4 regions of the Streptomyces sp. SID5469 genome follow, and region 4 is predicted to be linked to each of the others. Evidence: riboswitches for the same ligand, from Rfam matches in the RefSeq annotation. Region 4 holds a riboswitch; each other region holds the start of a gene.

The links. Region 4 has a riboswitch for cyclic di-AMP ahead of GTY58_RS37220 (hypothetical protein). Riboswitches for the same ligand answer to the same signal wherever they lie in the genome.
Region 1: another riboswitch for cyclic di-AMP. It lies ahead of GTY58_RS12685 (M23 family metallopeptidase); the one in region 4 lies ahead of GTY58_RS37220 (hypothetical protein).
Region 2: another riboswitch for cyclic di-AMP. It lies ahead of GTY58_RS21495 (M23 family metallopeptidase); the one in region 4 lies ahead of GTY58_RS37220 (hypothetical protein).
Region 3: another riboswitch for cyclic di-AMP. It lies ahead of GTY58_RS08685 (LysM peptidoglycan-binding domain-containing M23 family metallopeptidase); the one in region 4 lies ahead of GTY58_RS37220 (hypothetical protein).

Annotation. Positions count from the first base shown of each region.
Region 1 covers NZ_WWIN01000001.1:2,943,808-2,951,567, reverse strand. Annotated here, with positions in the region: gene GTY58_RS12695 (pitrilysin family protein) at 1-270, shown strand, start outside; gene GTY58_RS12690 (pitrilysin family protein) at 267-1,655, shown strand; cyclic di-AMP (ydaO/yuaA leader) riboswitch at 1,859-2,018, shown strand; gene GTY58_RS12685 (M23 family metallopeptidase) at 2,031-2,807, shown strand; gene GTY58_RS12680 (GntR family transcriptional regulator) at 3,004-3,699, shown strand; gene GTY58_RS12675 (HPr family phosphocarrier protein) at 3,980-4,261, opposite strand; gene GTY58_RS12670 (bifunctional GNAT family N-acetyltransferase/acetate--CoA ligase family protein) at 4,397-7,246, shown strand; gene GTY58_RS12665 (DUF5998 family protein) at 7,299-7,760, shown strand, end outside.
Region 2 covers NZ_WWIN01000001.1:5,045,291-5,053,050, reverse strand. Annotated here, with positions in the region: gene GTY58_RS21505 (dihydrofolate reductase family protein) at 1-895, shown strand, start outside; tRNA gene GTY58_RS21500 (tRNA-Met) at 1,008-1,081, shown strand; cyclic di-AMP (ydaO/yuaA leader) riboswitch at 1,417-1,574, shown strand; gene GTY58_RS21495 (M23 family metallopeptidase) at 1,586-2,629, shown strand; gene GTY58_RS21490 (aldo/keto reductase) at 2,779-3,723, shown strand; gene GTY58_RS21485 (PrsW family intramembrane metalloprotease) at 3,763-5,124, opposite strand; gene trmB (tRNA (guanosine(46)-N7)-methyltransferase TrmB) at 5,189-6,061, opposite strand; gene lhgO (L-2-hydroxyglutarate oxidase) at 6,460-7,668, opposite strand.
Region 3 covers NZ_WWIN01000001.1:2,007,977-2,015,736, reverse strand. Annotated here, with positions in the region: gene dxs (1-deoxy-D-xylulose-5-phosphate synthase) at 1-304, shown strand, start outside; gene GTY58_RS08710 (aspartate aminotransferase family protein) at 301-1,731, shown strand; gene GTY58_RS08705 (XRE family transcriptional regulator) at 1,819-2,445, shown strand; gene GTY58_RS08700 (DUF6126 family protein) at 2,481-2,591, shown strand; gene GTY58_RS08695 (tyrosine-protein phosphatase) at 2,617-3,414, opposite strand; gene GTY58_RS08690 (alpha-galactosidase) at 3,585-5,654, shown strand; cyclic di-AMP (ydaO/yuaA leader) riboswitch at 5,957-6,115, shown strand; gene GTY58_RS08685 (LysM peptidoglycan-binding domain-containing M23 family metallopeptidase) at 6,120-7,025, shown strand; gene GTY58_RS08680 (DUF6250 domain-containing protein) at 7,477-7,760, shown strand, end outside.
Region 4 covers NZ_WWIN01000001.1:8,536,667-8,544,426, reverse strand. Annotated here, with positions in the region: gene GTY58_RS37235 (aldehyde dehydrogenase family protein) at 1-593, shown strand, start outside; gene GTY58_RS41105 (hypothetical protein) at 903-1,163, shown strand; gene GTY58_RS39920 (XF1762 family protein) at 1,557-1,763, shown strand; gene GTY58_RS37225 (SMI1/KNR4 family protein) at 1,811-2,338, opposite strand; gene GTY58_RS37220 (hypothetical protein) at 2,485-2,724, opposite strand; cyclic di-AMP (ydaO/yuaA leader) riboswitch at 2,732-2,953, opposite strand; gene GTY58_RS37215 (SpoIIE family protein phosphatase) at 3,665-6,049, shown strand; gene GTY58_RS37210 (DUF6174 domain-containing protein) at 6,212-6,730, shown strand; gene GTY58_RS37205 (hypothetical protein) at 6,940-7,395, opposite strand.

The DNA.
Region 1 (7,760 bases), 5.6 Mb from region 4:
TTGGAGCGCGAGTGGCTGGACCGGCTCAGCACGGTCGCGGGCCGCGCCGACGAACTGTGCCGCTACGCGGTCCTGTTCGGCGACCCGCAGCTCGCCCTGACCGCTGTCCAGCGCGTGCTCGACGTCAGCGCCGAGGAGGTCCAGGAGGTCGCCAAGGCCCGCCTGCGCCCCGACAACCGCGCGGTGCTCGTGTACGAGCCCGTCGCAGCCGAGGCGGAGGACGTGGAAGCCGCCGAAACCACCGACGAGAACGAGGAGTCGGCGAAGTGAACGAGCTCGCGACCATGGACTTCCACCCGCAGCCCCAGGCCGGCGAGGCCAGGCCCTGGGCGTTCCCGGCGCCCGAGCGCGGCACGCTCGACAACGGCCTGACCGTGCTGCGCTGCCAGCGCCCCGGCCAGCAGGTCGTCGCCGTCGAGGTGCTCCTCGACGCACCCCTGGACGCCGAGCCGGCGAGCCTCGACGGCGTCGCCACGATCATGGCGCGTGCCTTCTCCGAAGGCACCGACAAGCACACCGCCGAGGAGTTCGCCGCCGAGCTGGAGCGCTGCGGCGCCACCCTCGACGCGCATGCCGACCACCCCGGCGTACGCCTGTCCCTCGAAGTCCCCGTCTCCCGCCTCCCGAAGGCGCTCGGACTGCTCGCCGACGCCCTCCGGGCACCGGCGTTCGAGGACAGCGAGATCGAGCGCCTGGTGCGCAACCGGCTGGACGAGATCCCGCACGAGACGGCCAACCCGGCCCGCCGCGCCGCCAAGGAGCTCTCCAAGGAGTTGTTCCCGGCCACGTCGCGCATGTCGCGCCCCCGCCAGGGCACCGAGGAGACCGTCCAGAAAATCGACTCGGCCGCCGTGCGCGCCTTCTACGAGAGGTACGTACGCCCCGCCACGGCCACGGTGGTGGTCGTCGGCGACCTCGCCGGCGTCGACCTCGACGGGCTGCTCGCCGAGACGCTCGGAGCCTGGACGGGTTCGTCCGCCGAGCCGCGGCCGGTGCCCCCGGTGACCGCCGACGACAGCGGCCGCGTGATCATCGTGGACCGCCCCGGAGCCGTTCAGACGCAGCTGCTCATCGGCCGCGTCGGCGCCGACCGGCACGACCGCGTGTGGCCCGCCCAGGTGCTCGGCACGTACTGCCTGGGCGGCACCCTCACCTCCCGTTTGGACCGGGTCCTGCGCGAGGAGAAGGGCTACACCTACGGTGTGCGGGCGTTCGGTCAGGTGCTGCGCTCAGCCCCCGACGGTACGGGCGTCGCGATGCTCGCGATCAGTGGCTCCGTCGACACGCCGAACACCGGCCCCGCGCTCGACGACCTCTGGAAGGTGCTGCGCACGCTCGCGGCCGAAGGGCTGACGGACGCCGAGCGCGACATCGCCGTGCAGAACCTGGTGGGCGTCGCGCCGCTCAAGTTCGAGACCGCCGGGGCCGTCGCGGGCACCCTGGCCGACCAGGTCGAGCAGCACCTGCCGGACGACTACCAGGCGACGCTGTATCAACAGCTCGCCGCCACAGGCACGGTGGAGGCCACCGCGGCCGCCGTGAACGCCTTCCCGATGGACCGTCTGGTGACCGTCCTCGTGGGTGACGCCGCCCAGATCGCGGAGCCGGTCAAGGCCCTCGGTATCGGCGAAGTGAGCGTCGTGGCAGCCGAGTAGAAGCAGCGGAACACCGCGGGGCCCTGGTGACTGAAGAGTCACCAGGGCCCTGTTTGCTGAGAGTTTGTCCGTATTGCCATAGAGGTGATGCGTCTGACCTGTGGCGTGCGCTACAAAAACCTCGATCCGTTTGTTGATTGAAAGAGCCCACGCTTAGCGTCAGTCCGGCTGTTCGTCAGGCAGTGCGCCGCGCCCGCGGCACCGGACAGTCATCGCCGAGTCCCCGTATGGCGCGAGCCAGGGGAGCCGGGGACCCATCGCAGTCCCTGGGGTGAATCGGGCACCCTCTCCTGAGGGAGCCCGTAGGAGACCTTCCTGCTCCGAACCCGTCAGCTAACCCGGTAGGCGAGAAGGAAGGAAAGGACCAGCCACTTCATGGCGTTCACCCGCGCCACCGGGAAGCACCGTCGTCCGGGCCGCACGAAGCGCACGACCACGCACGCCGTGGGCGTCGCGGCGCTCACCACCACCGGCGTCATCGGCACCCTGGCCGCTCCGGCGCTCGCCGCCGAGCCCTCCGCCGAACCCTCCGTCGAGCAGACCGGGCTGACTCAGGCCGTCTCCATCGGTGACTCGGTCGCCGCCCAGGTCGACGCCCAGGCCGTCGCCCAGGAGCAGGCCGCCGCAGAGGCCGCCGCCAAGAAGAAGGCCGAGGAGGCCGCGCGCAAGAAGGCCGCCGAGCTGGCCGAGAAGGAGCACGCCGCCAAGGCGCGCGCCGCCCGTGAGGCCGAGCGCAAGCGTCTGAACACGTTTGTGGCCCCGATCGCCGGCTCGTACGTCTCCACGGGCTACAAGTCCGGCGGCTCCCTCTGGTCCTCGGGCAGCCACACCGGCGTCGACTTCCACGCCGCGTCCGGCACCTCCGTCCACGCGGTCGGCTCCGGCACCGTCGTGGAGGCCGGCTGGGGCGGCGCGTACGGGAACAACATCGTCATCAAGATGAACGACGGCACCTACACGCAGTACGGCCACCTGTCGTCCATCGGCGTCTCCGTCGGTCAGACGGTCACCCCGGGCCAGCAGATAGGCATCTCGGGCGCCACGGGCAACACCACGGGGCCCCACCTCCACTTCGAGGCCCGTACGACCGCGGAGTACGGCTCGGACATCGACCCGGTCGCGTACCTGCGCTCGCACGGCGTGAACGTCTGACAACCTGCCCGACAGGCACGTCCCTTCCGAGGTCCCGGCTCACCGAGCCGGGACCTTCGTTGTTTCGAACTGCTGTCTGTCCAAAAAATATCCATGGATTCCGGCCTGCCATCGGAAATTCCGTCCCGCTGCAATAGAGTCGCCTGAACACACGTCAATCGGCGACGTTTCACGGGGATTAAGACGGAGGTCGGTCATGCGTATTCCGGCGCACTCGGTATGCACGGCGATCCGTGATGACATCGTCGCGGGTGTCTACGAGCGCGGCAGCCGGCTCACCGAGGAACTCCTCGCGCGGCGCTACGGCGTCTCGCGCGTCCCCGTGCGCGAGGCCCTGCGCACGCTGGAGGCGGAGGGGTTCGTCGTCACCCGTCGGCACGCGGGCGCGTGCGTCGCGGAGCCCACCGAGCAGGAGGCCTCCGACCTGCTGGAGATGCGCATGCTGCTGGAGCCGCTGGGCGCCGCGCGCGCCGCCCAGCGTCGCACCGAGGCCCACCTCAAGGTGCTGCGCGGCCTCGTCAGGCTGGGGCAGGAGCGGTCCAGGAGGGGGAGCAGCGAGGATCTGCGGTCCCTGGGGGGCTGGTTCCACGAGACGCTCGCGCAGGCCTCCGGGAGCCCCGCCCTGACCTCGACGCTGGCCCAGCTGCGGCACAAGATCGCCTGGATGTACGCGGTGGAGGCGCCGGCCAACCCGGCGGAGTCCTGGGCGGAGCACGGCGGCATCGTGGACGCCGTCGCGCGCGGCGACAGTGAGCGGGCCCGGGCGATCACGGCCCTGCACACCGAACGCGCGAGTGCGGTGCACCGGCTCCGTTTTCCCGGCGGCGGAGACCGCCCGGAACGTGTGAGGACTTCGCAACATCCCGTAAACATGACGAGCCTGCGGCATTAACAAGGGCGCCGTATACAAAGAGGATGGAATTCGCGGGAGATTATTTCTGCTGCCCGTGAGACAGAAATACGAAAGGCCCGCCCGATATTTCGGGCGAGCCTTTCAAAGTATGTGCGGAATGGTGTCTTCGAAGCGACGGCCACCGCATCATCAATTGAGGAACGTCCCGAACGTCCCGAACGTCGCGCCACCGCGCCCGCGCGAGCGACACCGGCTCGGACGCGAAGAAGGGACACCCCGGCGGTCCGAGGGCTCACCTCGGACGGCCCGAGGGCTCACCTCAGACGGTCTCGGGAAGCTCGTCGAGCCCTTCGGAGACCAGCTTCGCCAGCCGGTCGAGGGCCGCGTCCGCACCCTCGGCGTCGGAGGCGAGCACGACCTCCTCGCCACCCTGGGCACCCAGGCCGAGGACAGCCAGCATGGAGCCGGCGTTGACGGGGTTGCCGTCCGCCTTGGCGATCGTCACGGGAACGCCGGAGGCCGTGGCCGCCCGGACGAAGATGGACGCGGGGCGGGCGTGGAGGCCCTCGGCCCAGCCGATGTTGACGCGGCGCTCAGCCATGTTGATGCTGCCCTTCAGGTGTCTCAGGTTGTCTAGACCAGTGTCCCATAACGTGATGCGTGCCCGGCGGTCCCTGTCGGGTTCCCCTTAGCCTGCCTCGCGCTGTTGTCGGACGCGAGCCGTACTGTGGGGCCCATGCAGACCGCGTCGGACCGGCACGAGTACCCCGCCCACTGGGAGGCCGACGTGGTGCTGCGCGACGGCGGTACCGCGCGCATCAGGCCCATCACCGTCGACGACGCCGAGCGACTTGTCAGCTTCTATGAGCAGGTCTCGGACGAGTCGAAGTACTACCGGTTCTTCGCCCCGTACCCGCGCCTGTCCGCCAAGGACGTCCACCGCTTCACGCACCACGACTTTGTGGACAGGGTGGGACTCGCGGCCACGATCGGCGGCGAGTTCATCGCCACCGTACGCTATGACCGTATTAATGCCGCCGGCCTGTCCGCCTCCGCGCCCGCCGACGAGGCCGAGGTCGCCTTCCTCGTGCAGGACGCGCACCAGGGGCGGGGTGTTGCCTCTGCCCTCCTCGAGCACATCGCGGCCGTCGCCAGGGAGCGGGACATCCGCCGGTTCGCCGCCGAGGTGCTCCCCGCCAACAGCAAGATGATCAAGGTGTTCACGGACGCCGGGTACACCCAGAAGCGCAGCTTCGAGGACGGCGTCGTACGCCTGGAGTTCGACCTGGAGCCCACGGACCGTTCGCTCGCCGTGCAGCGGGCCCGGGAGCAGCGGGCCGAGGCGCGGTCCGTGCAGCGGCTGCTCGCGCCCGGCGCGGTCGCCGTGATCGGCGCGGGCCGCACCCCCGGCGGAGTGGGCCGCAGCATCCTCGGCAACCTCCGCGACGCTGGCTTCACCGGTCGTCTGTACGCCGTGAACAGGGCGTTCCCCGAGGACCTGAAGAACTTCGACGAGGTGCCCGCGCACCGCTCCGTCCTGGACATCGCCGAGCCCGTCGACCTGGCCGTCGTCGCCGTGCCGGCGGCGCACGTCCCCGAGGCCGTGGCCGAGTGCGGCGAGCACGGGGTGCAGGGGCTCGTGGTCGTCTCGTCCGGTTACGCGGAGAGCGGCCCCGAGGGGCGCGAGCGCCAGCGCGAGCTGGTGCGCCAGATCCGTACCTACGGGATGCGCCTCATCGGTCCCAACGCCTTCGGGGTCATCAACACGTCCCCCGAGGTGCGCCTCAACGCCTCGCTCGCGCCCGAGACGCCGCGACCCGGCCGGATCGGTCTGTACGCGCAGTCCGGCGCCATCGGGATCGCGCTGCTGTCCCGGCTGCACCGGCGCGGGGGCGGCGTCACCGGGGACACGGGCGTGTCGACCTTCGTGTCGTCCGGCAACCGCGCGGACGTGTCCGGCAACGACGTACTCCAGTACTGGTACGACGACCCCGACACCGATGTCGCCCTGATGTACCTCGAGTCCATCGGCAACCCCCGCAAGTTCACCCGCCTCGCCCGGCGTACGGCGGCGGCGAAGCCGCTGGTCGTGGTGCAGGGCGCGCGCCACGGCGGGGCCGCGCCGCAAGGGCATGCCGTACGGGCCACACGGCTCCCGCACGCCACCGTGTCCGCGCTGCTGCGGCAGGCCGGGGTCATCCGGGTGGACACGATCACCGAGCTGGTGGACGCGGGCCTGCTGCTCGCGCGGCAGCCGCTGCCGTCGGGGCCCCGGGTGGCCATCCTCGGGAACTCCGAGTCGCTCGGGCTGCTGACGTACGACGCCTGTTTGGCCGAGGGGTTGCGACCGCTTCCCCCGCTGGACCTGACGACGGCGGCTTCGGCGGAGGACTTCCACGCGGCGCTGGCGCGGGCCTTGGCGGACGACGGGTGCGACGCCGTGGTCGTGACGGCCATCCCCGCGGTGGGGGAGACGTCGGCGGCCGACCAGGCCCTTGCGGAGGCACTGCGTTCCGCCGCTGCGGCGGCTCCGGCGAAGCCGGTGCTGGTGGTGCACGTGGAGCTGGGTGGGCTCGCCGAGGCGCTGTCCGCGGCGGCCAGCACCGCACCGCAGCCGACCGACGTGGCGGGCCACCCGCCGTCGCTGCCGGCTTCGGCCGAGCGCGGGGACCCGCATCGCCCCGCGGAACGCCTGTCCGCCGCGGCGCAAGCCCCCGACGGGGCCCGCCTCATCCCCGCCTTCCCCGCCGCGGAACGCGCCGTCAGGGCCCTCGCGGAAGCCGTCAAATACGCCCAGTGGCGGCGTGACGCCGCCGACCCCGGCAAGGTGCCCGAGTACGACGACATCGACCAGAAGGGTGCCGCCGAGCTGATCGACCGGCTGCTCGCGAGCGGACAGGGGCTGACCCTCGGGACCGACGAGACCTGCGCGCTGCTCTCGCGGTACGGCATCGGCGTACGCAGGGCACTGCCCGCGCCGACGCCCGACGACGCCGCCGAGGCCGCCCGCGCCATCGGCTACCCGGTCGCCCTCAAGGCCACCGCCCCGCACCTGCGGCACCGCGCCGATCTGGGCGGCGTACGGCTCGATCTCGCGGACGAGGAGCAACTGCGGCGCGCGTACGCCGAATTGACCGAAATGTTCGGAAAGCCGGAGGAGCTGCGGCCGGTCGTGCAGGGGATGGCGCCGCGCGGTGTCGACACGGTCGTACGCGCGGTGATCGACCCGGCGGCCGGGGCCGTACTGTCGTTCGGGCTGGCCGGGGCCGCCTCGCAGCTGCTCGGGGATATAGCGCACCGGCTGATTCCGGTCACCGACCGCGAGGCCACCTCGCTGGTGAGGTCGATCCGGACGGCGCCGCTCCTCTTCGGCTGGCGGGGCTCGGCGCCGGTCGACACGCCTGCGCTGGAGGAACTGATGCTGCGGGTGTCGCGGCTGGTGGACGACCATCCCGAGGTCGTCGCCGTGACCCTGGAGCCCGTGGTCGTGGCCCAGCACGGCCTGAGCGTGCTCGGGGCGACCGTACGGCTCGCACCGCCGCCCGTCCGCGACGACCTGGGCCCGAGAACGCTTCCGGTGTACTGAGTGGACGCCGAGCGGTGCCTCGCAGTCAGTGGGCCACCGTAGGATGGACGTCATGGCCAAGACCAGTACGACGACCCAGGGGCTGCGTGCGGCGATCGAGCGCAGCGGCTACTACCCGGCCCTCGTGGCCGAGGCGGTGGAGGCCGCGATCGGCGGCGAGGCCATCCGGTCGTACCTGGTCCACCAGGAGACGACGTTCGACGCCAACGAGGTGCGACGGCATGTGACCGTGCTCGTCCTCACCGGCAACCGCTTCATCGTGAGCCACACCGACGAGCAGGCCGCCGACACCACCTCGCCGACGCCGTACGCCACGACATCGACGGAGTCCGTGAAGCTCGGCCGGATCTCGTCGGTCGTCGTCAGCCGGGTGGTCGCCAACCCCGAGTCGTACAAGCCGGGCACCCTGCCCCGCGAGGTCGTCCTGACCATCGGCTGGGGCGCGGTCTCCCGTATCGACCTGGAGCCCGCCGCCTGCGGCGACCCCAACTGCGAGGCGGACCACGGATACACG
Region 2 (7,760 bases), 3.5 Mb from region 4:
GTATCCGCTGAAGGTGACGGTCACCGCGTCCGGTGACCTGGACCCGGACGCGCAGTTCTGGCACACCGGCGGCGAGAAGGCCGTGTACACGACGGACAAGGGCGCGGAGCGGCTGCGCGAGCTGGGGATCGCCGCCGATGTGGTCGCCGTGGGTGCCGAACTGGAGTGGCGGGCGGTCCTCGACCACCTGGGGAGGGTGAAGGGCGTACGGCGGCTGATGGTCGAGGGCGGCGGCCGCGTCCACACGCAGCTGCTCCAGCAGGGGCTCGCGGACGAACTCCAGCTCGCCGTCGCGCCGCTGTTCGTCGGACAGGCGCAGGCGCCGCGGATGTTCGGGTCCGGCGGGTATCCGCCCGGCCGGATGCGGCTCGTGGAGACACGGCCGGTGGGGGACGTCGTCCTCATGCGGTACGTCCCCACGGCACCGGGCACCGGGAGGCTCGCCACCGCCGCCGACCGGCACTGGCTGGCGCTCGCCTGCGAACTGGCGGACCGGTGTCCGCCGTCCCGGACCGCGTTCAGCGTGGGGGCGGTGATCGTCGCGGCCGACGGTACGGAGCTGGCGCGCGGCCACTCCCGGGAGGGCGGCGACCCGGTGGTCCACGCGGAGGAGGCCGCGCTGGCGAAGCTCGACGCCGAGGATCCCCGGCTGGCCGGCGCCACGGTCTACAGCAGCCTGGAGCCGTGCGCCCGCCGGACCTCACGGCCGCGGCCCTGCGCCCGCCTGATCCTCGACGCGGGCGTACGCCGGGTCGTCACGGCGTGGCGCGAGCCGGACACGTTCGTGGCGGCGGCGGACGGGAGCGGGGTTCTTGTGGCGGAGGGGGCGGATGTGGTCGTCCTTCCGGAGTACGAGGCCAGGGCGACGGCACCCAATCGGCACCTGCTCGGCTGACCCCGCCCCCGGCCGGGATCGGCGGTCGCCCAAGGGAAACCAGTGGTGAAGGCCCGTGGGCGTGAACCCGTGTGCTTCCTGTCCCGCGGATGGCGTACACTGGTTTCAACGACGCGGGGTGGAGCAGCTCGGTAGCTCGCTGGGCTCATAACCCAGAGGTCGCAGGTTCAAATCCTGTCCCCGCTACTGAAGGCCGAGGGCCGGAATCCAATGGATTCCGGCCCTCAGTCGTGTACCCCGGCATCCGTACGACGCCGTTTGCCCCGGCATCCGTACGGCGTTCTCGCTCATTGTCACCAGGTGTGAGCGAAGGGTGTCGCTCCGCGGAGCGGCTGACGCACCGTCAAAACCTGTGGGGTTCCTGAGGTGCGATCAACTCGCCCGTTTTTCACCGGTCATGACCCGTAAGTCCAGGCCAAAAGTAGTTAACGATCAGTAAGAAGCGCTTGGAATACCACGCCCGTGTCTATTAACGTTCGATAACGCAGCGCGGTTGTCCCAGCCGTCACCAGAGATGGCTCCGTGCGCGTGTGCCGAATCCTGCAAGGGAACCGGGGAACCATCAACTTGGGGTGAATCACGCGGATGCCGCCGTGGCAACACGGCAGGTATACGCGCGTAGGAGACCTTCCTGCTCCGAACCCGTCAGCTAACCCGGTAGGCCAGAAGGAAGGAAAGGAGCGCGCCCACGTGGCGTCCAACCGGCCTGCCCAGCAAACCTCGTTCGCACCGAGTGAGAAGTCGTACGAGTCGGAGACCTTCGGTTTCCGGGGTGACGAGGGCCCCTGGGAGGAGTGGAATCCCACCGCGGAGTCCATTCGCCCCGTGCGCGGCCGGCACCGCGTCGCCAAGCAGCGCGGCGGCGGACTCGCGCGCAGCTCCACCGTTCTGGGCGTCGGCGTCATCGCCGCCGTCGGCGCGGGCGGCATGGCCACCGCGCAGACCGGCAAGCCGCCCGTCTCCATATCGATGCCCGACCTGTCGTCGGTCACCGAATCGGCCAAGGCCTTCGTAGGCGCCGAATCCAGCACCCCCAAGGGCTCGTCCACCCCGCTCACCAGCGCGGGCCTGACCACCGCCGACACGGTCGCGGGCAGCGCGGACGCCGGTGAGGCCCTGCGCGCCCGCATCATCCAGCAGGCCGAGTCGCAGCAGGACCAGGTCGACCAGGCGGCCGCACGCGCCGCCGAGACCGCCGCCGCCAAGAAGGCCGCCGACGCCGCCGCCAAGGCACAGGACGACGCCAAGGCCAAGGAAGCCGCCGCGAAGAAGAAGGCGGAGGACGAGATCGAGGCGGAGAAGGAGGCCGCGCGGCTGACCCAGCTCGCCAAGAGCTACTCGCTGCCGACCTCCTCGTACACGCTGACCTCGCGCTTCGGTGACTCCGGCTCCATGTGGTCCTCCGGCTACCACACCGGCCTCGACTTCGCCGCTCCCACCGGCACGCTCATCAAGGCGATCCACAGCGGCACCATCACGGAGGCGGGCTGGGCCGGCTCGTACGGCTACCGCACCATCCTCACCCTCGACGACGGCACCGAGCTGTGGTTCTGCCACCAGTCCTCGATCAGCGCCAGCGTGGGGCAGAAGGTGGCCACGGGCGACGTCATCGGGCGCGTGGGCGCGACCGGCAACGTGACCGGGCCGCATCTGCACCTGGAGGTGCACCCCGGCGGCAACGCCACCGGGATCGACCCGACGGCCTGGCTCCAGAGCAAGGGGCTCAACCCGTAGGGCACCACCATCGGGAGTCCGGGAGTCCGGGAGTCCGGGTGACCGGGAGACGGGCGCTCGGCCGGATGCCTCAGCGGGCCCTTCGGCGGCCGGGCGTTTCGGCCGGATGGCCGGAATACGTGGCTCCATCACGGTCGTTGATATCGAGCATGACTTCTCTTCGCAAGCTCGGCCCGTCCGACCTCGAGGTCTTCCCGCTCTCCCTCGGGGGCAACGTCTTCGGCTGGACCGCCGACGAGGCGCAGTCCTTCGCCGTGCTGGACGCGTACACGGCCGGGGGCGGCAACTTCGTGGACACCGCCGACGCCTACTCGGCGTGGGTGCCCGGCAACGAGGGCGGTGAGTCGGAGACGATCATCGGCAGGTGGTTCGCCGCGCGCGGCAACCGCTCCGAGGTCGTCCTCGCCACGAAGGTCGGCGCGCACCCGCGGTTCAAGGGGCTGGCCGCGGCCAACATCAAGGCGGCGGCGGAGGCTTCTTTGCGCCGCCTGGACACGGACTACATCGACCTCTACTACACGCACTACGACGACCCGTCGGTGCCGGTGGAGGAGATCATCACCGCGCTCGACGGGCTGGTGCGCGAGGGCAAGGTCCGCGCGATCGCGGCCTCCAACATCTCCCCCGAGCGGCTCCAGGAGTCCCTGGAGTTCTCCGACCGCGAGGGCCTGGCGCGGTACGTCGCCCTCCAGCCGCACTACAACCTGGTCTCGCGCGACACGTACGAGGGCCAGCTCCAGGACGTCGCCTCCCGCAACGGCCTCGCGGCCGTCCCGTACTACGCCCTCGCCTCCGGCTTCCTGACGGGCAAGTACCGCCCGGGCACGAAGGTCGACTCCGCCCGCGCGGAGGGCGCGGGCAAGCACCTCGGGACGGAGCGGGGCGTGCGCGTCCTGGCGGCCCTGGACGAGATCGCCGGGGCGCGTGGCGCGGAGGCCGCCACGGTGGCCCTGGCCTGGCTGGCGGCCCAGCCGACGGTGGCGGCCCCGATCGCCTCGGCCCGCACGGTGGACCAGCTGCCCGCCCTGCTCGCGGTGGGCGAGCTGACCCTGACGGACGCGGAGCTGTCGAAGCTGACGCAGGCTTCCGCCTGAGACACGGCCCACCGGCGCGCCTCGGCGGTGCCGTACCCGCTACACCCGATACGGGTTGTACGCGGGATACGGCGCCGCCGCTCCGTACGGCGGCTGCCCGTACCCCGGATGCCCGTAGCGGGACTGCTGCCCATACCGCGCCGTGTACCCGTAGACCGGCCAGGGCGGCTGCACCGCCACCGGCGTCATCGCCCGCCCCGCATACGCCAGCGCGGGCCGCGCCACCCCCCGCCGGCTCCACAGCTCGTGGAGCAACTCCCGCTCCCGTACGGCGAAATTCGCCTCCGCGCGACCGCGGTGCGCCCGGTGCCGCAGAAACGCCAGCGACGTCGCGTACGCCTCGTACTCCGCCACGGACCTGGCCGCGGCCTTCCCGAAGTGGTGCCCGGCGTGCTCCCTGGCGAGCCGCCGTGCCCGCATGGAGCTGAGGAGGAACGGCTCCGGCAGGGACAGCCAGCCGGCGGCCGCGTACGCCGGCAGCTCCTCGCGCACCGTCCGCAGCTCCCGCTGCCGCGTCCAGATGACCAGCCAGGTCAGCAACGCGAACGCGGGCACCATGAAGGACGCGTACACCGCGAAGAAACCGTATTCCCCGAACGAGGACGAGCCGTTCCAGACGGAGTGCATGCCCATCGCGAGCAGCAGTCCCGCGAGCGGGACCAGCACCCGGCGCAGATGCTGGCGCTCCGCCGACAGCGCGGCGATGCCGAAACCGATGCCGGTGAGCACGGTGAACAGGGGATGCGCGAAGGGGGACATCACGACGCGTACGAAGAACGTCGCCGCGGTCACCGAGGCGAGGCCGCGCTCGCCGCTCAGCTGGTCCGTGCCGAAGGCGGTGCCGAGGTAGAGGATGTTCTCGGTGAACGCGAAGCCGGTGGCCGTGACCCCGGCTATCACCACCCCGTCGACGATCCCGGTGAAGTCCCGCCTGCGGAACAGGAAGACCAGCAGTACGGCCGCCGCCTTCGCGGACTCCTCGACGACGGGCGCTATGACGGTCGCGCCGAGGGTGTCGGCGCTGGTCGGGTCGGCGGTCGCGGTCGCTATCCATCTCGTCGCGAAGCTGTTGGCGACGATCGCTATGAGCGCGGCGGCGCAGGCACCCCAGGCGAAGGCGAAGAGGAGGTTGCGCCAGGGGCCGGGCTCCACCCGGTCCAGCCAGCGGAACGCGGCTATGAGCAGCGGGACCGGCAGGACCGCGAGGCCCAGGCCCACCAGGAAGCCCTCGGTGCCCGTCTGCTGTCGTACGAGCGCCAGGATGACGAGGCCGGAGAGCGCGAGGAGGGTGACCAGGGCCCCGTACCGCACCCATCTCCGTTGCCACCAGTGGGTGTGCCGTCGCAGCACACCTCCGGCGGGGCCGGTGGGGTGCGTCGGATAGGGGGGACAGGTGGCCACGGCATCGACCCTAACGAGGGATGGGCGCTGCCCGCGACGGTGCCTGGCGCCGACTGCGGTTGGTTCAGTCGGCCTCGGTCGCCGACGGGGGCAGGTCTCGGTGCTGATCCCTGGGCTGTACGCGCCGGAACAGCAGATCGTTCACGACATGACCCTTGTCCAGTCCCTGGCCCTCGAAACGGGTCAGCGGGCGGAAGCCTGGACGTGGCGCGTAACCGCCGGTGGGCTGCGTGTTCTCGAAGTCGGGGTGCGCGGTGAGGACGTCGAGCATCTGCTCGGCGTACGGCTCCCAGTCGGTCGCGCAGTGCACGAGCGCGCCGGGCCTCAGACGGGTCGCGGCGAGGGTGAGGAACTCCGGCTGGATCAGGCGGCGCTTGTGATGCCGCTTCTTGGGCCAGGGGTCGGGGAAGTAGACGCGCAGGCCGTCGAGCGAGTCGGGCGGGAGCATCTCGCGGAGCAGGATGATCGCGTCCCCGTTGGCCACGCGGATGTTGGTCAGGCCGTGCTGGTCGGCGAGGTTGAGCAGATTGCCCTGGCCGGGGGTGTGCACGTCGACGGCGAGGATTCCGGTGTCCGGGTCCTCGGCGGCCATCCGCGCGGTGGCCTCGCCCATGCCGAAGCCGATCTCCAGCACGACGGGGTGGGTGTTCCCGAACAGCTCGGTGAGGTCGAGGGCGTGTCCGTCGATGTCCAGGCCCCACTTGGGCCACAGCCGTTGCAGGGCGTCGGCCTGCCCGGCCGTCACCCGGCTCCGCCGGGGCTGGAAACTCCGGATCCGGCGCTCGAAGTGCGATCCGGCGGGATCGGCCTTCGGCCCGTCGGGGAAACGGGGCTCGCCTTTGGCACGGGTGTGACGGAGCGAGCCGTCGTGGGCGTGCGCGAGCTGCTCACCGGGGCCGGGCCGGGGCTCTTCGGGGGTGTGGAGAGAGTCAGACACAGTGAGGTCGATTTTACGGGCTGTCCCAGCCGGGGACGGCTGCCACCGGGGACGGCTGCCGCCGGGGGGCGAGGCCCGTCCCGGAGCGGGCGGTATCCGGGAGGCGGTATCCCGGGCGGGATTCGGGAGGTGGCATCAGGGATGCGCGGTATCAAGGTTCAGGATGCGCGGCATCAGGGGTGCTCGGTTCGGGATGCGCGGGGCAGGGGCCCTTTTGGCGATGCCGGTGCCGGTGCCGGACCTGGGGGATTTTCGGGGGCTGGTCGGAGGGGCACCTCGACGCTGGCTCGGGGCGACCTTCAAGCGGTGACCGGCGGCGGCCACCCTGACGCCCGCGCCGACCCCGACCCCGACGCCGACCCCGATCCCGACGCCGACCCCCGAGCAGGGCGCGGCTTTCAGGTGTCGGCCAGCGCCGCCAGCGCTCGCCGCGCCACCTCCCGCCCGATCGGCAGCGACGCCGTCGCCGCGGGCGAAGGCGCGTTCAGTACGTGCACCGCCCGTGCCCCCTCCCGGATCAGGAAGTCGTCCACCAGCGTCCCGTCCCGCAGCACCGCCTGGGCCCGTACGCCCGCCGCCGCCGGTCGCAGGTCGTCCTCCGTCACCGCCGGCAGCAGTCGCCGTACCGCCTGGGTGAAGGCTCCCTTCGACACCGACCGCCGCAGCTCCCCGGCGCCGTACCGCCAGTGCTGCCGCGCTATCCGCCACGAGCCCGGCCACGCCAGCGTCGCGCCCAGCTCCCGTGGCCGCACTGTCCCCCAGCCGTATCCCTCGCGGGCCAGCGCCGGTACCGCGTTGGGGCCGATGTGCACGCTGCGGTCGATGCCGCGGGTGAGGTGCACCCCGAGGAACGGGAACGCCGGATCCGGCACCGGATAGACCAGCCCGTGCACCAGCTCGGGGCGTGCCAGCGTGTAGTACTCGCCCCGGAAGGGCACGATCCGCATCCCGGGGTCGTCCCCGGTGAGCCGGGCCACCTCGTCGCAGTGCAGTCCCGCGCAGTTGACCAGCACGCGCGCGCGGACGACCGCTCCGTCACCCGTGCGGACGGCGACCCCGAGCGAGGGGCGCCGGTCGATGCGCAGGACGTTCGCCCCGTAGCGGATCTCGGCGCCGGACGACTCCGCGAGCTGCCGGGCCACCGCGACGAAGTCGCAGATCCCGGTGGTGCCCACATGTATGGCCGCGAGGCCGCGGACCTCCGGCTCGTACTCCGCGATCTGGGCCGGGCCCAGCTCTCGCACCGGAATCCCGTTCTCCCGGCCGCGCTGCACGAGTGCGTGCAGGCGGGGCAGCTCGGCCCGCTCCGTCGCGACGATCAGCTTGCCGGTGACCGCGTGGTCGATGCCGTACTCCGTGCAGAACTTCACCATCTCGGCGGCGCCCCGCACCGCGTACCGCGCCTTCAGGGAGCCCGGCCGGTAGTAGATCCCGCTGTGGACGACCCCGCTGTTGCGCCCCGTCTGGTGCCGGGCCGGGCCCTGCTCCTTCTCCAGCACCGTCACCCGCGTGCCCGGCGCGGCACGCGTGATCGCATACGCCGTCGACAGGCCGACGATCCCGCCACCGATCACCAGCACATCGCAGTCGTAAGCGATCTTCTGCACCACCTGCTCCACCTCCCGGCTTCGATAGTGCACTGCGCCACTGACAATGCCCTCAAACCCTGGTGGAGGCGCCCGGAGGGCCGAGCAGGTCA
Region 3 (7,760 bases), 6.5 Mb from region 4:
CGACCCGCGCTGGGTCAAGCCCGTCGACCCTTCGCTGCCGGGGCTGGCCGCCGAGCACCGGCTGGTCGCGGTCGTCGAGGACAACAGCCGGGCGGCCGGCGTCGGCGCCGCGGTCGCGCTGGCCCTCTCGGACGCCGAAGTCGACGTGCCGGTACGGCGGTTCGGTATCCCGGAGCAGTTCCTCGCGCACGCCAAGCGCGCCGAGGTGCTGGCCGACATAGGCCTGACGCCCGTCGAGATCGCCGGGCGGATCAGCGCGGGGCTGGCCACCAAGGAAGAGCTGTCCAAGGAGAAACAGGAATGACCATCCCCTCAGGGAAGGCGCCGTCGGAGGGGGCCCCTTCCGGAAACCGGGAGTTCGACCTCGGCGCCCTGCTGGCCGAGCGCGGCGCCGAGCGCTACGAACTGCACGCCAAGTACCTCAATCACCAGCTCCCGCGCATGCTGCACACCATCGGCTTCGACAAGGTGTACGAGCGGGCCGAAGGGGCGCACTTCTGGGACGCGGACGGCAAGGACTACCTGGACATGCTCGCCGGGTTCGGGGTGATGGGCCTGGGCCGCCATCACCCCGTCGTCCGCAAGGCGCTGCACGACGTCCTGGACGCCTCGCTCGCCGACCTCACCCGCTTCGACTGCCAGCCACTGCCCGGACTGCTGGCGGAGAAGCTGCTCACGCACAGCCCGCACCTCGACCGCGTGTTCTTCGGCAACAGCGGCACGGAGGCGGTCGAGACCGCGCTGAAGTTCGCCCGGTACGCCACCGGGAAGCCGCGGATCCTGTACTGCTCGCACGCCTTCCACGGGCTGACCACCGGCTCGCTGTCCGTGAACGGCGAGGACGGCTTCCGCGACGGCTTCGCCCCGCTGCTGCCCGACACCGCCGTCCCACTCGGCGATCTCGACGCCCTGGCGAGGGAGCTGAAGAAGGGCGACGTCGCCGCCCTGATCGTCGAACCGATCCAGGGCAAGGGCGTCCACGAGGCCCCGCCCGGACATCTGCGCGCCGCCCAGGACCTGCTGCAGAGGCACAAGGCGCTGCTCATCGCCGACGAGGTGCAGACCGGCCTCGGGCGCACCGGCGACTTCTACGCCTACCAGCACGAGGAGGGCGTGGAGCCCGACCTGGTCTGTGTGGCCAAGGCGCTGTCGGGCGGCTATGTGCCGGTCGGCGCCACCCTGGGCAAGGAATGGATCTTCAAGAAGGTCTATTCGTCGATGGACCGCGTCCTTGTCCACTCGGCGAGCTTCGGCTCCAACGCGCAGGCCATGGCGGCGGGCCTCGCCGTGCTCTCCGTCATGGAGAACGAGCAGATCGTCGCGAACGCCCGCGCGACCGGAGAACAGCTCAAGTCCCGGCTCGCGGCGCTCGTCGACACGTACGAGCTGCTCAGTGACGTACGGGGCCGGGGTCTGATGATCGGCATCGAGTTCGGGCGGCCCACGTCGCTGAAGCTGCGCAGCCGCTGGACCGTGCTGCAGGCCGCCCGGAAGGGTCTGTTCGCGCAGATGGTCGTCGTCCCGCTGCTGCAACGCCACCGGATCCTCACCCAGGTCTCCGGCGACCACCTGGAGGTGATCAAGCTGATTCCGCCGCTGATCATCGACGAGCGGGACGTGGACCGGTTCGTGGCCGCCTTCACCGCCGTGATGGACGACGCGCACAGCGGCGGCGGCCTGCTGTGGGACTTCGGGAAGACGCTGGTCAAGCAGGCTGTTGCCCAGAGGTAGACGCCGACGTGAAGCGGTAGCCGTCAGGGATTTTGCCTGTGGGGCAAAAGATTTGTCCCACAGGCAAAACTCCGGCTCAATGGAGGTATGAGTTCCTCCGAGTCCGGGCCGGTCGAGGACCTGCCCGCCGTCGCACCACAGCTCCGCGCGCTGCGCCGCCGCGCCTCCCTGACGCTGGAGGTCGCGGCCCGCGCCGCCGGGCTCTCGCCGGCCCATCTCTCCCGGCTGGAGACAGGTCAGCGCCAGCCCTCGCTGCCGATGCTGCTCGCACTCGCTCGTATCTACGGTACGACCGTCTCCGAGCTGCTGGGCGAGACCGTAGGCGACCGGGACGCCGTCGTGCGCGCCGCCGACATGGAGCCGGCCGGAGCGGGTGGCTGGACGTACTGGCAGGCGGGCGCGGGCGGTCGCGCCATGCAGGCGCTGCGCGTGCACGTGCCGTACGGCACCCAGGGCGATGTCGTGCGCGTCCACCCCGGTGAGGAGTGGCTGTACGTCCTGAAGGGGCGGCTGCGGCTGCGCCTCGGCGACACCACACATCTGCTCGGGCCGGGCGACAGCGCGCACTTCGACTCGCTGACCCCGCACCGCCTCGCGGCAGCCGACCACGACGGGGCCGAGCTGCTCTTCCTTCACACCCTGCTGCAGAGCCCCGCCGCCACGCTGTGCCTCGGCCCGGCGACGGGACACCCGACGATGGGAGACACACCATGACAGAACAGCCCGAGTCCAGCCAGAACCGCAGGTCCATGGAGGAGAAGTTCCCGCGCGCGCTGTGGGTCCGGCTCATCATCTACATCGCGGTCGGTCACCTCTTCGCGGGCTTCATCTACCTGCTGTTCGAGCTGGGCGCGAAGTAGCCGGCCGCGCGCCCAGGGGGCGGTCTCAGTCGAGGAGCCGCTCGCGCAGCCGCTCCCGCAGCTCGGGCGTGATCTTCAGCCCCCGCTCCAGATATGTGTCGGTGTCGCCCCAGGTCTCCTCGATCGTCTCGAAGGCCGCCGCCAGGTACTCGGCCCGCGCCTCGAAGAGCGGGCTGAGCAGCTCCATCACCTCGGGGCTGTACGCCTGGGCCGCGCTGCTGGAGCGCCGCACCTTGTAGCGGCGGTGCGGGGCGTTCGACTCCAGGTAGTCGGCGACGATGGCATCGCGCTCCACGCCCACGGCCAGGAGCGCGACAGCTATCGACAGGCCCGCCCGGTCCTTGCCCGCCGCACAGTGCATCAGCGCGGGCACGCTCTCCTCGGCGAGCTCGCGCAGCACGCGCCCGTGCTCGGCCGTGCGCTCCTTGATGATCGTGCGGTAGGAGGTGATCATCCGGTTCGCGGCCTTGCCGTCCGCCAGGAGGCCGCGTAGCTGGTCCAGATCACCGTCACGGACCATCGTCCAGAATTCCGCGCCGTGCGCCGGGTCCGTCAGCGGGAAGTTCAGATTGCGCACGCCCGGCAGCTCGACGTCCGGCCCTTCGAGGCCGATGTCCGCGGCGTTGCGGAAGTCGAAGATCGTGTGCAGGTCGAGGGAGGCGAGGAACGCCGCGTCCTCGTCCGTGGCGTGCGCGAGATGGCCGCTGCGGTACAGCAGCCCGTGCCGCACTCGCCGGCCGTCCACGGTCGGCAGACCGCCCACATCGCGGAAGTTGCGCACTCCGGCCAGCTCGGGCTCGGTGGACGGGACCTGCTGCGTCACGAGGGCTCCTCCTGTTCGGCCCCGTCGAAGCGGCTCGTCGGCGGGCGCTTTCCCGACGATACGACATGGGTTCCTGAGGCAATGAGTTGTCCACAGGCGTTGCCCCCGAGGCCCGGATCCCTTGATGATGTTGATGCTTGAGTACATCTGTTGACATCTGTGGGGGCCTGATGGTTGAGATCGCCGAAGACCGACGTACGTGGCTTCTTTCGGGGCCCACGAGCAGCTACGCCGTGCATCTCACCGAGGGTCACGAACTGCTGCATCTGCACTGGGGCCCGCGGATCGCCCTCGCCGACGCCGAGGCCCTCGCCGCCCTCCCCGCCCCGGGCGGCTCGTCCTTCGAATCGCCGCTGGACGGGCGTGAGGAGTACCCGGTCGAGGGCGGCCCCCGCTTCGTACGCCCGGCGCTGTCCGTGCGCACCGACGAGCGCCGTGGCACCGAGTGGCGCTTCGAGGCGTACGAGACCGAAGGCGACGAGCTGCGGCTGCGGTTCGGCGACTCGGGGCTGGCCGTCACGCTGCACTACCGGATGCGGGACGACGTCGTCGAGCGCTGGGTGACGCTGGCCAACGACGGACCCGCCCTGGAGCTGCTGCGCGCCGACTCCGCCACCTGGACCCTGCCCGAGCGCGACGGCTGGCGGCTGTCCCAGCTGCACGGGCGCTGGGCGGCCGAGTCCCGCCTCGTACGCTCGGACCTCACCTACGGCGAGAAGATCATCGGCAGCCGGCGCGGGCACACCGGGCACCAGCATCTGCCGTGGGTCGCGCTCGATTGCGAGGCGACCGAGGAGAGCGGCGAGGTCTACGGCTGCGCGCTCGGCTGGTCCGGCTCCTGGCGCATCTCGGTGGCCCAACTCTCCGACGCGCGCGTGCAGATCACCGGCGGCGCGGGGTACGACGACTCGGGCCTGCTGCGCCTGGGGCCGGGGGAGTCGTTCACGACGCCCGTCTTCGCGGGGCTGTGGAGCGACGGCGGCTTCGGCGGCGCGAGCCGCGCCTGGCACGCGTACCAGCGGGCGTACGTCATCCCGGACGCGGACCAGGACCGTCCGGTGCTCTTCAATTCCTGGGAGGCCACCACCTTCGACATCTCCGAGGAACAGCAGGGGGCTCTCGCGCGGCGGGCCGCGGCGATGGGGGTCGAGCTGTTCGTGGTCGACGACGGCTGGTTCGGGGCGCGGACCGGCGACCGGGCCGGGCTCGGCGACTGGACGCCCAACCCCGACCGCTTCCCGGCCGGGCTCAAGCCGCTCGCCGACTACGTGCACGCGCTCGGCATGCAGTTCGGCATCTGGGTCGAGCCCGAGATGGTCAACCCGGACAGCGAGCTGTACCGCGCGCACCCGGACTGGGTGCAGTTCCAGCCGGGGCGGACCAGGACGGAATTCCGCAACCAGCTGGTCCTCAACCTCGCGCGCGAGGACGTCCAGCAGTGCCTCTGGGAGCAGCTCGACGGACTGCTGTCCAGCGCCCCCGTCGACTACGTGAAGTGGGACTTCAACCGCTGCTTCACGGACGCCGGCTGGCCTGGGGAGGCATATCCGCAGCGGCTCTGGGTCGATCATGTGCGCGCCCTGTACCGCCTGCTGGACCGGCTGCGGGCCGCGCATCCGGGGGTCGCCTTCGAGTCCTGCTCGGGCGGTGGCGGCCGGATCGACCTGGGCATCATGGCGCGTACGGACCAGGTGTGGACCTCCGACAACACCGACCCGCTCGACCGGCTCGCCATCCAGCACGGATTCAGCCAGATCCACCCCGCCCGGGTCATGGCCGCCTGGGTCACCGACAGCCCGAACACACAGCTCAACGGGCGAGTCAGCACGCTGCGCCTCCGGTTCGTCAGCGCCATGGCGGGAGTGCTCGGGGTCGGCGGCGATCTGGCCGAGTGGAGCGAGCGGGAACTCGTCGAGGCACGGGACTGGGTGAGTCTCTACAAGGAGATCCGGCCCGTCGTGCAGCGCGGGGACCTCTACCGGCTGCGGCCCCCGACGGGCGGGCTGAGCGCCGTGCAGTACGTCCACGGCGACGAGGCCGTCGTCCTCGCCTGGCTCCAGGCCCAGCACTACGGCGAGCCGGTCGCCCCGCTCCGGCTGCGCGGCCTCGACCCGGCAGCCACCTATGAATGCCGTGAAACGGGCGAAGTGCACCGAGGTGCCGTACTGCTGCATCACGGGCTGCGGACGGGGTTGCACGGGGACCTCGATGCGACGGTTGTTCGGCTACGTCGCATTTGAGCGTTCTGTCCCAAATGTAGGCTTCATTCGAACTCGCTCTGAAATGGGGCCTGCTGGGCTGAAGATGCGTGAGCAGCGTCATATCCGTGACGGTGCGTTATCGTCATGTTCACGTAATTCTCCTTTGTTCCAGCCGGTTTGGGAAAGGGGAAGGCCGTGCGTCGACGCAGGGTGACGGGCATTTCGCCCATGGATCAAGAGATGGGGGCACTCGGGAAACCCAACGCTTGTCGCTCCGCGCGGACTTCGTCTACGTTCGCCACCAATCCGGACGGAACGCCGAATCCTGCCGCCGCCCGGAACCCGCACACTCACCCGTGCCCGGCAGGAGCGGGGGACCCACAGGCAACAACGCCTGTTCCGGTCTCCGGAACAGGCTAGGGGTCAAGTCGCGCGCAAGCGCGGCCGGGCATCTCCAGCTCGCACCCGACAGCTCACCTCGCAGGCATCGGAGAGGAATGCACCATGCCCGCGAAGGGTAAGCACCGCCGCCCCAGGTCCCCGCGTTTCACCCGCTCGATCGCCGTCGCCGGAACCGGTGGCGCCGCGCTCGCGCTGCCGCTGATGGGGGCGACCGGCGCCCACGCCGCCACCCCGACGGCGGCCGTCTCCGGAAAGGTCTCCGCAGCCCCCGTTGCCGCGAAGCAGGGGGCCGCCGAGAAGAGCGGCACGAAGACGTATGCGGTGCGGGCGGGTGACTCCCTCTCGAAGATCGCCGACGAGCAGAGCGTCACCGGCGGCTGGAAGAAGCTCTACTCGGACAACCGCTCCGCCATCGGCGGCGACCCGACGCTGATCCACCCCGGTCTGAAGCTGACGATCGGCGCCAAGTCCGCGTCGAGCGCCGCCACGCAGTCGTCCACGGCGACGAAGCCGGCCACGGGGGTGAAGTCCGCCACGGCGAAGACCCCCGCGTCGAAGACGACCACGGCCACCCGGGCCGCGGACACCACCACCGGCGCCGGCTACACCCTGCCGGTCGACGGCGCCACCATCGGTACCGCCTACAAGACCGCGGGCAGCATGTGGTCCAGCGGGTACCACACCGGCGTCGACTTCGTGGTCCCGACCGGCACCACCATCAAGGCCGTCGCCGCGGGCACCGTCGTCTCGGCCGGCTGGGGCGGCGCGTACGGCAACGAGGTCGTCGTCCGGCACGCCGATGGCCAGTACTCGCAGTACGCCCACATGTCCCAGCTCTCCGTCTCCACGGGGCAGAGCGTGGCCGAGGGCCGGCAGCTGGGCCTCTCTGGTGCGACCGGCAATGTCACGGGACCGCACCTGCACTTCGAGATCCGTACGACCCCCTCCTACGGCTCGGACGTGGACCCGGTCGCTTACCTGCGCGCGCACGGCGTCGTCGTCGGCTGACCCGGCTGACCCGGCTGCTTCGCTCCTGAGGCCGGACCCCATCCCGGGGTCCGGCCTTCGGTTTGTCCGGCCTTCGGTCTGTCCTTTCGGTGTCCGGGCCTTCGGTCTGTCCGGGCCCGCCGCGGATGCGTGACCGGCCCCATGGCCGTGGCGGGTTCATGATCGGCGCATTGCGGTCGTGTGGCACGCGCGGGCAAGGCATCGACAGGTGGGTGTCGGTGGCACCAGAGTGACCTGCGCAAGCGCTTTCTGCCGCTTACGGAGGTCCCCGTGCCCGCGTCGACCGACGCACCGTCATCAAGGGCGCCGCAGTCGCAGCCGCGGCCGCCACCGCCCAGTTCTCCTGGGCCCTCGCCGACACCACGTGGGATGTGCCGGCGGCGCCGAAGGCGGAGAAGTGCACGGCGAGTGCCGAAGCCCGCCCTCACCACCACTGAAGGAGCCGCTTCCCATGACCACCACACGTAGAGCCTTCGGAGCCCTGGCCACCGGTGCCGCGCTGGCCGCGCTCGCCCCCGCCACGGCCGCGAGCGCCTCGCCGCACCACCGCGGGGGCCGGCTGATCGCCCACGACGACTTCCGGCACGGACTCGGCCGGTGGGCCACCGAACTCCAGGACGGCGGCACGGTCACCGCGGCCCGCGGCGTCCTGGAGATCGACGTGCCGAGCGGTGCCACGGTCTGGTTCAGGAAGCGGCTGGAAGGCCCGTACGTCATCGAGTACACGGCCACACC
Region 4 (7,760 bases):
AGCGCGGCCAGTACGCCGAGTTCATGGAGGCGGCGGTCGCCCGCACCGAGCTGATCAAGACCGGTCACCCGCTCGACACGGACACGATGATCGGCGCCCAGGCGTCCAACGACCAGCTGGAGAAGATCCTCTCCTATCTGGACATCGGCCGGCAGGAGGGCGCGAAGATCCTCACCGGCGGCGAACGCATCGAGCACGACGGTGAGTTGAAGGGCGGTTACTACGTCCAGCCGACCATCTTCGAGGGCGACAACCGTATGCGGATCTTCCAGGAGGAGATCTTCGGTCCGGTCGTCTCGGTGACGTCGTTCAATGACTTCGACGACGCCATCAAGATCGCCAACGACACGCTGTACGGGCTCGGCGCGGGCGTATGGACGCGGGACATCAACACCGCGTACCGCGCGGGCCGTGCCATCCAGGCGGGCCGCGTCTGGACGAACTGCTACCACGCCTACCCGGCCCACGCGGCGTTCGGCGGCTACAAGGGCTCGGGCATCGGCCGCGAGACCCACAAGATGATGCTGGACCACTACCAGCAGACGAAGAACCTACTGGTGTCGTACTCGCCGAAGAAGCTGGGCTTCTTCTAGCCACCGAAAAAGGGCGCCTGACCAGGCAAGATGCCCGTCAGGCGCCCTCCGGGGCGCACGACTGAGCTTGGAGTTCCCCGCCCACAGCTGCCAGCGGGCGTCCCGTGTGGTCAGCTCGGCTTCCGGCTTCCGGATCGAGGTGCCCGGTGGTGAACTCCGTGCCGCGCGCCGCTGATCTCCCGTGAACTGGAGACCGGTACCCACTACCTGGCGTGGAACCAGGGCGTCACCCGCACACGCCGGCCGGCGACCAAGCCGGGCCTTGGTGCGGCGGCCGCCCTGACCGCGGCCCGACTGGCCGCACTCGCGGTGAGTTGGTGGAGCAGCCCCATCGACCGGGCTGTCAACGACGGTGGCGCGACGGACACGTACTTCCCGCGGCTCGACCCCGTGACCTTCGCCGCACGGGGTGTCGTCCCCATGGCCCAGGCCGCTTTCGCCTTCGTCCTGGGCGTCGCCCTCGGCCTCGTCATCCGCCGCACCCTGCCCGCGATGGCAACCCCGCTCGTCGTCTACGCCGCTGTCCAGATGACCAGGCAGCAGGTCCGGACCGCGACGCCGGACCGCTGAAGCGGGTGCGAGGGGCAGCCGGGATCCGGCTGCCCCTCGCGGTGTTCCACAACGTCGCCTGGCACCGGACATGAGGACGCCGGCCTGGCAGGGCCGGGTCAGACACAGGCACTCATCAGGACACGTCCCCGCTCGCCGACTACCGAGCCGCGTAGCCGCCGGCTACGCATCAAAGCCAGCCACGACCTCGGCCTCGTTCGCGGAGGCCCGCCAAGTAGCAGAGGCCCGCTCGATCACCGAGGCCGGGCGGTGGATCGACCAGCGTGGTCACCTTCGACGCGTGGTCGGACGCCGCAGACAGTTCTGCCGCGCCGGGCTCCAGACACCACGGGCGCAAGTCGAGCACGGCGCAGCGAAACACACGCCGCCGCAGTCCGACTTCGGAACGGCGGCATGAACGAGTCCCGCCCGCACCTGGTGCCCGTCCGCTCCCGTGACGCCGAGGATTTCGTCCGCCTCCGGCATCGGCACCACCCCCCGCCCGCCGGACAGGTCTTCTCGGTCGGTGCCGCCGACGACACCGGCATCCTGCGCGCCGTGGCCGTGGTCGGCCGCCCCGTCGCCCAGCCGACAGCTTCGTCCCGCTCACTGAACCCATGAAGTCGATCGGATTGGAGAGAACCGCCGCAGGCCGCACTCCTGAAAAGTCACGCAGCGTCATGCCAGGGCTTGTTCGCTGCCCAATGCCGGACCCAGCCCGCAAAGCCAGGCTCAGCAGTGGTGAACCCGAACTGCGCACCGAAGGGGACAGCGCCGACGTCACTGATCAGCCAGACGTGTCCTCGGTGAGGTCCGGTGACGATGAGATGCCAGTTCATCGCGCACCCGTCGGTGCCGAGCACGATCGAGCCGTGGTTGTAGACCTGCTCCAGGAGCTCGTCGGCATCCTCGGACGGGTCCGAGTCCTCCTCCCACATCCATGCCTCCACCAGCGGGAACGGCTTACTCAGGTCGCGTTCCTGCTCGTCATCGCCCCAGTCGTCCGGCAGCTCCGCCACCGACAGCAGTCCATACTCGGGCGGCCCGGAGTACGAACCGTCCGCTATCTCAGCGACGAAGGCCCGATACGGCTCGGGCAGCACGATCCTGTGTTCTGCCTCAAAGGCATGAACTCCGGCAGAAGAAGTGCTCGGCGCCAAGCACACGGCCCGGGCGACGATGAGTTCCCGTTTCATGATCACGAAAGGAGAGGTCTTGGTCTGGGTGCCAAGACCTCTCCCGCGTCCTTCAACGTCTTCTACGGGGTCTCCGTGAAGACCTTGGTCTTGATGCCCCCGAGGGTTGGTGGGGGTCTAGTTGAAGCCACGTATGTACTACTGGATCAAGACCTGATGTAGGTCAAGATCACAAAGATGAAACCGCCCAGCCCCAGTGCCGCAAGGGCTCCTGTACTGATGGCCTCGTAGTACGAGACCCCCTCCATCGTCCGACGGACGATGCCCGCGAAGCAGCCACCGATGATCGCGATCAACACCGCGATCAAGGCATCCGTCTTCTTGTTGCTCTTCGGAGGCTCGTCCCTGGACCCCGAGAGCTGCGGGCCGTTCTGCGTTGCCGTCATGGCTTCCCGCACCTTCGTCAGCCGCCTGCGAGGTGAGCTGTCGGGTTCGGACGGCGAAGAAGTCCGGCCACACCCACTCATGTGGCTTCACCCCGAGCCGGCTCCTGATTCACTGACGTCACATCAGAGTCAGTTCGCGGACCGGCACTTATCTTGGGTCCCCCGCTCCTGCCGATCTCCGTGTGTGGTCAGACATCCGGGCGTCGGCAGGATTCGGCGTCCACCCGGACCGCCTCACCATCCTCAGTGAGGGCTTGAGAAGGATCGTGACGCACGCCACGTCGAAAATCTCCCCCAGAAGAGGTATTTGTGGTGCTACTCACCACTCGCCCGTTCGGGTGGACAGCGGGGCAATCACCACTGGTCAAGCCGTGGACAGCGCAGTTTTTGCAGCCCTGATCAGTGCCGCTTGATGAGGCCCGTCTACGTCAAACGGGGGTACGCCGTTCGGACCGGTCGGCAGAGGCGCTCGGTGGCCTGGTCGTACGGTCGCGCGGTCACCGGCGGCCCAGCCGCTGTTGTTGCTGCTCACACCGAGGTCCGAACGGCGTGCCGCTGGCCACCCTCGGGTCATGCCTCCAGGCCGGAGCCCGCCGCCGCGGCCCCCTGGCACCGCCGCTTCGCCCCGGTGCCGAACGAAGGCACGGCAGCCGGTTCAGCAGGCCGGCCGTCATCCGGACCACGGCCGGCGGCCGGCGGCAGGCGGCAGGCGGAGGCGCCGGGATGAGCCGGCACCTCGTCGAGCGGCTGGGTCGGGCGCCATGACGAGTGGGGTTGCGTGTGGGCCGTTTCCAGGCCGCCCCCCGTCGCATGCTGCCTGGTGGGTCGCGTCCGGAAAACCATCGGTGGTCGCCCTGTGTGAGCAGGTGACAAGCGCGCGTGCGGTTGTCGTCCGTCGTGCGGCACGGGATGCTGAGAAAACACGAAGGGAAGCGGTGTCATGGATCGTTTTCCGCATGCGGCCGACGTCGATTTCCATAGTCCTCTGGACCTCTCCAAGGCCGCGGCCGCGGTGCTGGACGACGAAGGCCGCATTTCCGGGTGGGGATTCTCGGCCCAGCGCCTCCTCGGACATTCACCCGAGGATGTGCTCGGCAAGTCGGCCACCCGGCTGCTGGCCGCTCCCTCGGGCCAGCCCACGGGCCAGCGGCTGTCCGCCCTGTGCAAGGCGCACAAGCCCCGCAGCACCGTCTTGGACCTCTGCTGTCGGGACGGACGTACCCTGCGCGCGGCCGTGACGTTCAGCCCCCTCTCGGACCGGGGCGTCGCTGCGACCGTCGTGGTCGCGGCCGAGGTGGAGGCGCTACGCAGCTGGGAAGCGCAGTTGGCGATGCTGCAGGGACTGGCGACCGAGTCTTCCGTGGGCCTGACGATCTTCGACAGCGACATGCGCGTCGTCTGGGGGAACATCTCCACCGACTTGGAACTCGGGGGAGTCGCCCAGTACACCGGCCGACCGGCCGCGGACCTCTTTCCTGAGGGCGAATTCATCTCCCGCCACCACCCCCCGGACGAAGACCAGATCATGGAGCACGTGCTGACGACGGGGGAACCGATCATCGGCATGCACTACCGCGGGCGCGCCCCCGCCGACCCGGGGCGCGAGCACGTCTGGTCCTGCTCGTACCACCGGATGCTGGACGCCCGAGGCGAACCGCTGGGGCTGTTCGAGGAGTCCCTGGACATCACCGACCGCTACCGCGCACAGGAACGCCTGTCGCTGCTGGTGCGGGCAGGAAAGCGCATCGGTGCCTCGCTGGACGTGCGCCGTACGGCCGCGGAGATTGCCGACGTGGCGGTACCGCAGCTGGCCGACGAGGTGCTCGTGGACCTGCCGCCGGCGGTCATCGAGGGACGGCAGCCGCCGACGGGCTCGGCGCCGGGGCACAGTCTGCTGCGGATGCACGGCCGGACCCCGGAAGGATTCCGGACCAGTCCCGTCTCCTACCCACCCTCGTCACCGCAGGCACTGAGCCTGGCCACCAGCCGCCCCGTCGTCGACGCCTCCCCGCCCGAGGCACCGGGCGGGGAGGGATCGGCCGCCCCGCACTCCTGCCTGTTCGTCCCGCTGCTCACCCGCGATGCGATCCTCGGCCTTGTCACCTTCCGGCGCAGCAGCAACCCCGATCCCTTCGGCCCCGAGGAGCAGACGCTCGCCGTGGAACTGGCCGAGCGAGCCGCCGTCGGCATCGACAACGCCCGCCGTTACACCAGCCAGCATGCGGCGGCCCTGGTACTGCAGCGCAGCCTGCTGCCACAGCACCTGCCTGAGCAGAGCGCCGTCGACGTGGCGTACCGCTACCTGCCTGCCGACAGCCGCGTGGGCGTGGGCGGCGACTGGTTCGACGTGATCCCGCTGTCCGGTGCCCGAGTGGGCCTGACCGTCGGCGACGTGGTGGGCCACGGTGTGCACGCGGCCGCGACCATGGGCCGGCTGCGCGCCACCGTACGGACCCTGGCCCTGCTGGACTTGGATCCGGCCGAGCTGCTCACCCGGCTGGACGACCTGGTCGCGCAGGACTCGGACTCCCACGCGGAGGGCGGGCCGATCGACGAGGCGCTCGGGGTGACCTGCCTGTACGCGATCTACGACCCGGTCAGCAGCCGGTGCGTCTGGGCGAGCGCGGGCCATCCCCCGCCGATCGTGGCCGATGCGAGCGGCTCGGTGGCCTTGTCCGCGCTGGCGCCGGGACCGCCCCTGGGGCTGGGGGGCCTGCCCTACGAGAACGTTGAGCTGAACCTGTCCAGCGGCAGCGTGGTGGCGTTCTTCACCGACGGGGTCGTGGAGGACCGGCGCACCGACATCGACATCGGTATCGACCGTCTGGCCCAGGTGCTCACCTGGCAACGATGCCCGCTGGAGGAGCTGTGCGACCGGGCGCTGTCGGACATGCCGCCCGGACCACAGGCGGACGATGCCACGCTGCTGCTCGTCCGCACCCGGCGGCTCGGCGCCGACCATGTGGCGGACCTGGAGCTGCCGCCTGAGCCGACCATGGTGGCTCACGCCCGCACACTCACTGAGCGCCAATTGGCGATCTGGGGCCTGTCCGAACTGTCGTTCACCGCCTCTCTCGTGGTGAGCGAGCTGGTCACCAACGGCATCCGGTACGCCACCGGGCCCGTCATGCTGAGGCTGATCAGGGATCGCTGCCTGCTGTGCGAGGTCTCCGACAACGCGCACACCGCACCCCATCTACGGCGAGCACGTCGGGACGACGAAGGAGGCCGCGGCCTGTTCCTCGTCGCCCAGGTGTCCCAGCGCTGGGGCACGCGGTACACCTCGTCCGGGAAGACGATCTGGGCCGAGCTGGCCATACCGTAGGTCCCCCCTGGAGCACAGCACCGCCCGCCGTCCCGGCCGAAGTGTGTGCCGGCGGGCGAACCTGCTCGGGTCGGACAGTGAGCGGGGCGCCCGCCCGCGGCCTCCGTGAACGTTCTTGAGCCGCCCGGCGTCCCAGCGGTAACCGACCCCGAGGGAGTCACCATGACCGCCGGACGTGCCCGTGCTCGTTTCCTGTCCGCCGCCGTGCTGCTCGCCGCCCTGTCGTGCGCGACCACAGCCTGCGGCTCCTCGACATCCGCAGGTTCCGCCGAGACCAAGCCACAGAGCACCTGGGAGGAACCTGTCTCGTACTCCTACACGCTGACATCGAACACCCAGGTCCTGGCGGGGACCTTCCAGGTGCAGGTACGCGACGGCAAGGTGGCGGAAGTGGTCGGGCTCGACGAGGACAGCCGGCGGCAGGTACAGGATCTGCGCGCCGAAGTACCCACGATCGGCGAGCTGTTGAAGACGCTGAAGCAGGCCCGCAGCGAAGACGCGGACACGGCGGACGCGGACTACGCCGCCGACGGCCACCCCGTGCGGATCTCCCTGGACTGGGACAAGAACTCCATCGACGACGAAGCCCTGTACACGATCAGCTCCTACGAACCGACCCCCGGCCGGCGCGACTCACCGCTCCCGACGGCACCGGCCCGCGGGTTCCAGCGGCCGGACTGACCGGTGAGCTGAATGGCGGACAGCAGCGGAACGTCGACGCGCCGGAACGACTGCTGCGGCGCGCCCGGCGCATGCGGCAGCGCAGCGCGCGCCACGGCCACGGCCGACACCCGACCGGCATCGGCGGGCAGCCTCAGGTCGGGCGACGGTCCGGCGGCACACCTCCGCCACGGACTCGCCGCAGTGCGGGGGCCGGAACGGGGAGGCTGTCACGACGTGCTCGGGGCCGGGGTCGGGCCTATGCCACGCAGTTGTCGAATCGTCCCGCCGAGCTTGGTGCGGAACTGCTCCAGCATCTCCGGTTTCTTCGCGCTGACGATCCACCGCAGGCCGACCAGGTACTTGCCCCCGTAGACGGCGGCGGAGTCCAGCCAAGCCTGCTGGTACTTCTCCTCGGGGAAGGTGGTGATGAGGTAGTCGATCTCCTTCGTGTGACAGAGGCCCTGGCGCAGTTCGTCCGCGTCGATACGGATCTTGGGCTTGCAGCCGGTCAGGTTGGCGATCACCTCGACCTTCGCCGGTGCCACCGCCCCCGCCGCTGGGGCGTCGGTCACTGTCGTCGGCGACGCCTTGCTCTTCTTGGCGGCATCGTCCTCGCCTCCGCTGCACGCCGTGCTGAGGGGAAGGAGGGCCAGACTCCCGGCCAGTACGGCAGCGCGCGCCAGGCGGGCCGTGCGGGTGACGCGGCCGCCGCGGCCGCGCGATCGCTGCTGTGACTGCCGTGGCTGCTGAAGCACGTGCTACTCCGTATCCGCGTATCCGCGCTCTTCCTGTCCCCACCAGCGGACAGGCGTACGGCTGGGGGTACGGGTGAACGCAAGTGGCCGTTCACCTCGTATGTCATCGCGAGCCCGTGGGGCGGTCGGGACAACCGCCCCACGGGCCGGCACTCATGCCCGGGTGCGGGAGCGCTCGGGCTGGACGATGCGGGCGTTGTACTGGTCGGCCCAGTTCTGCAAGGCGCTCGTGCGGGCATGGTCGAGATGGCGCAGTCCGGCGAGGTCGAGCTCGACGGACCGGTCGGCGGGCG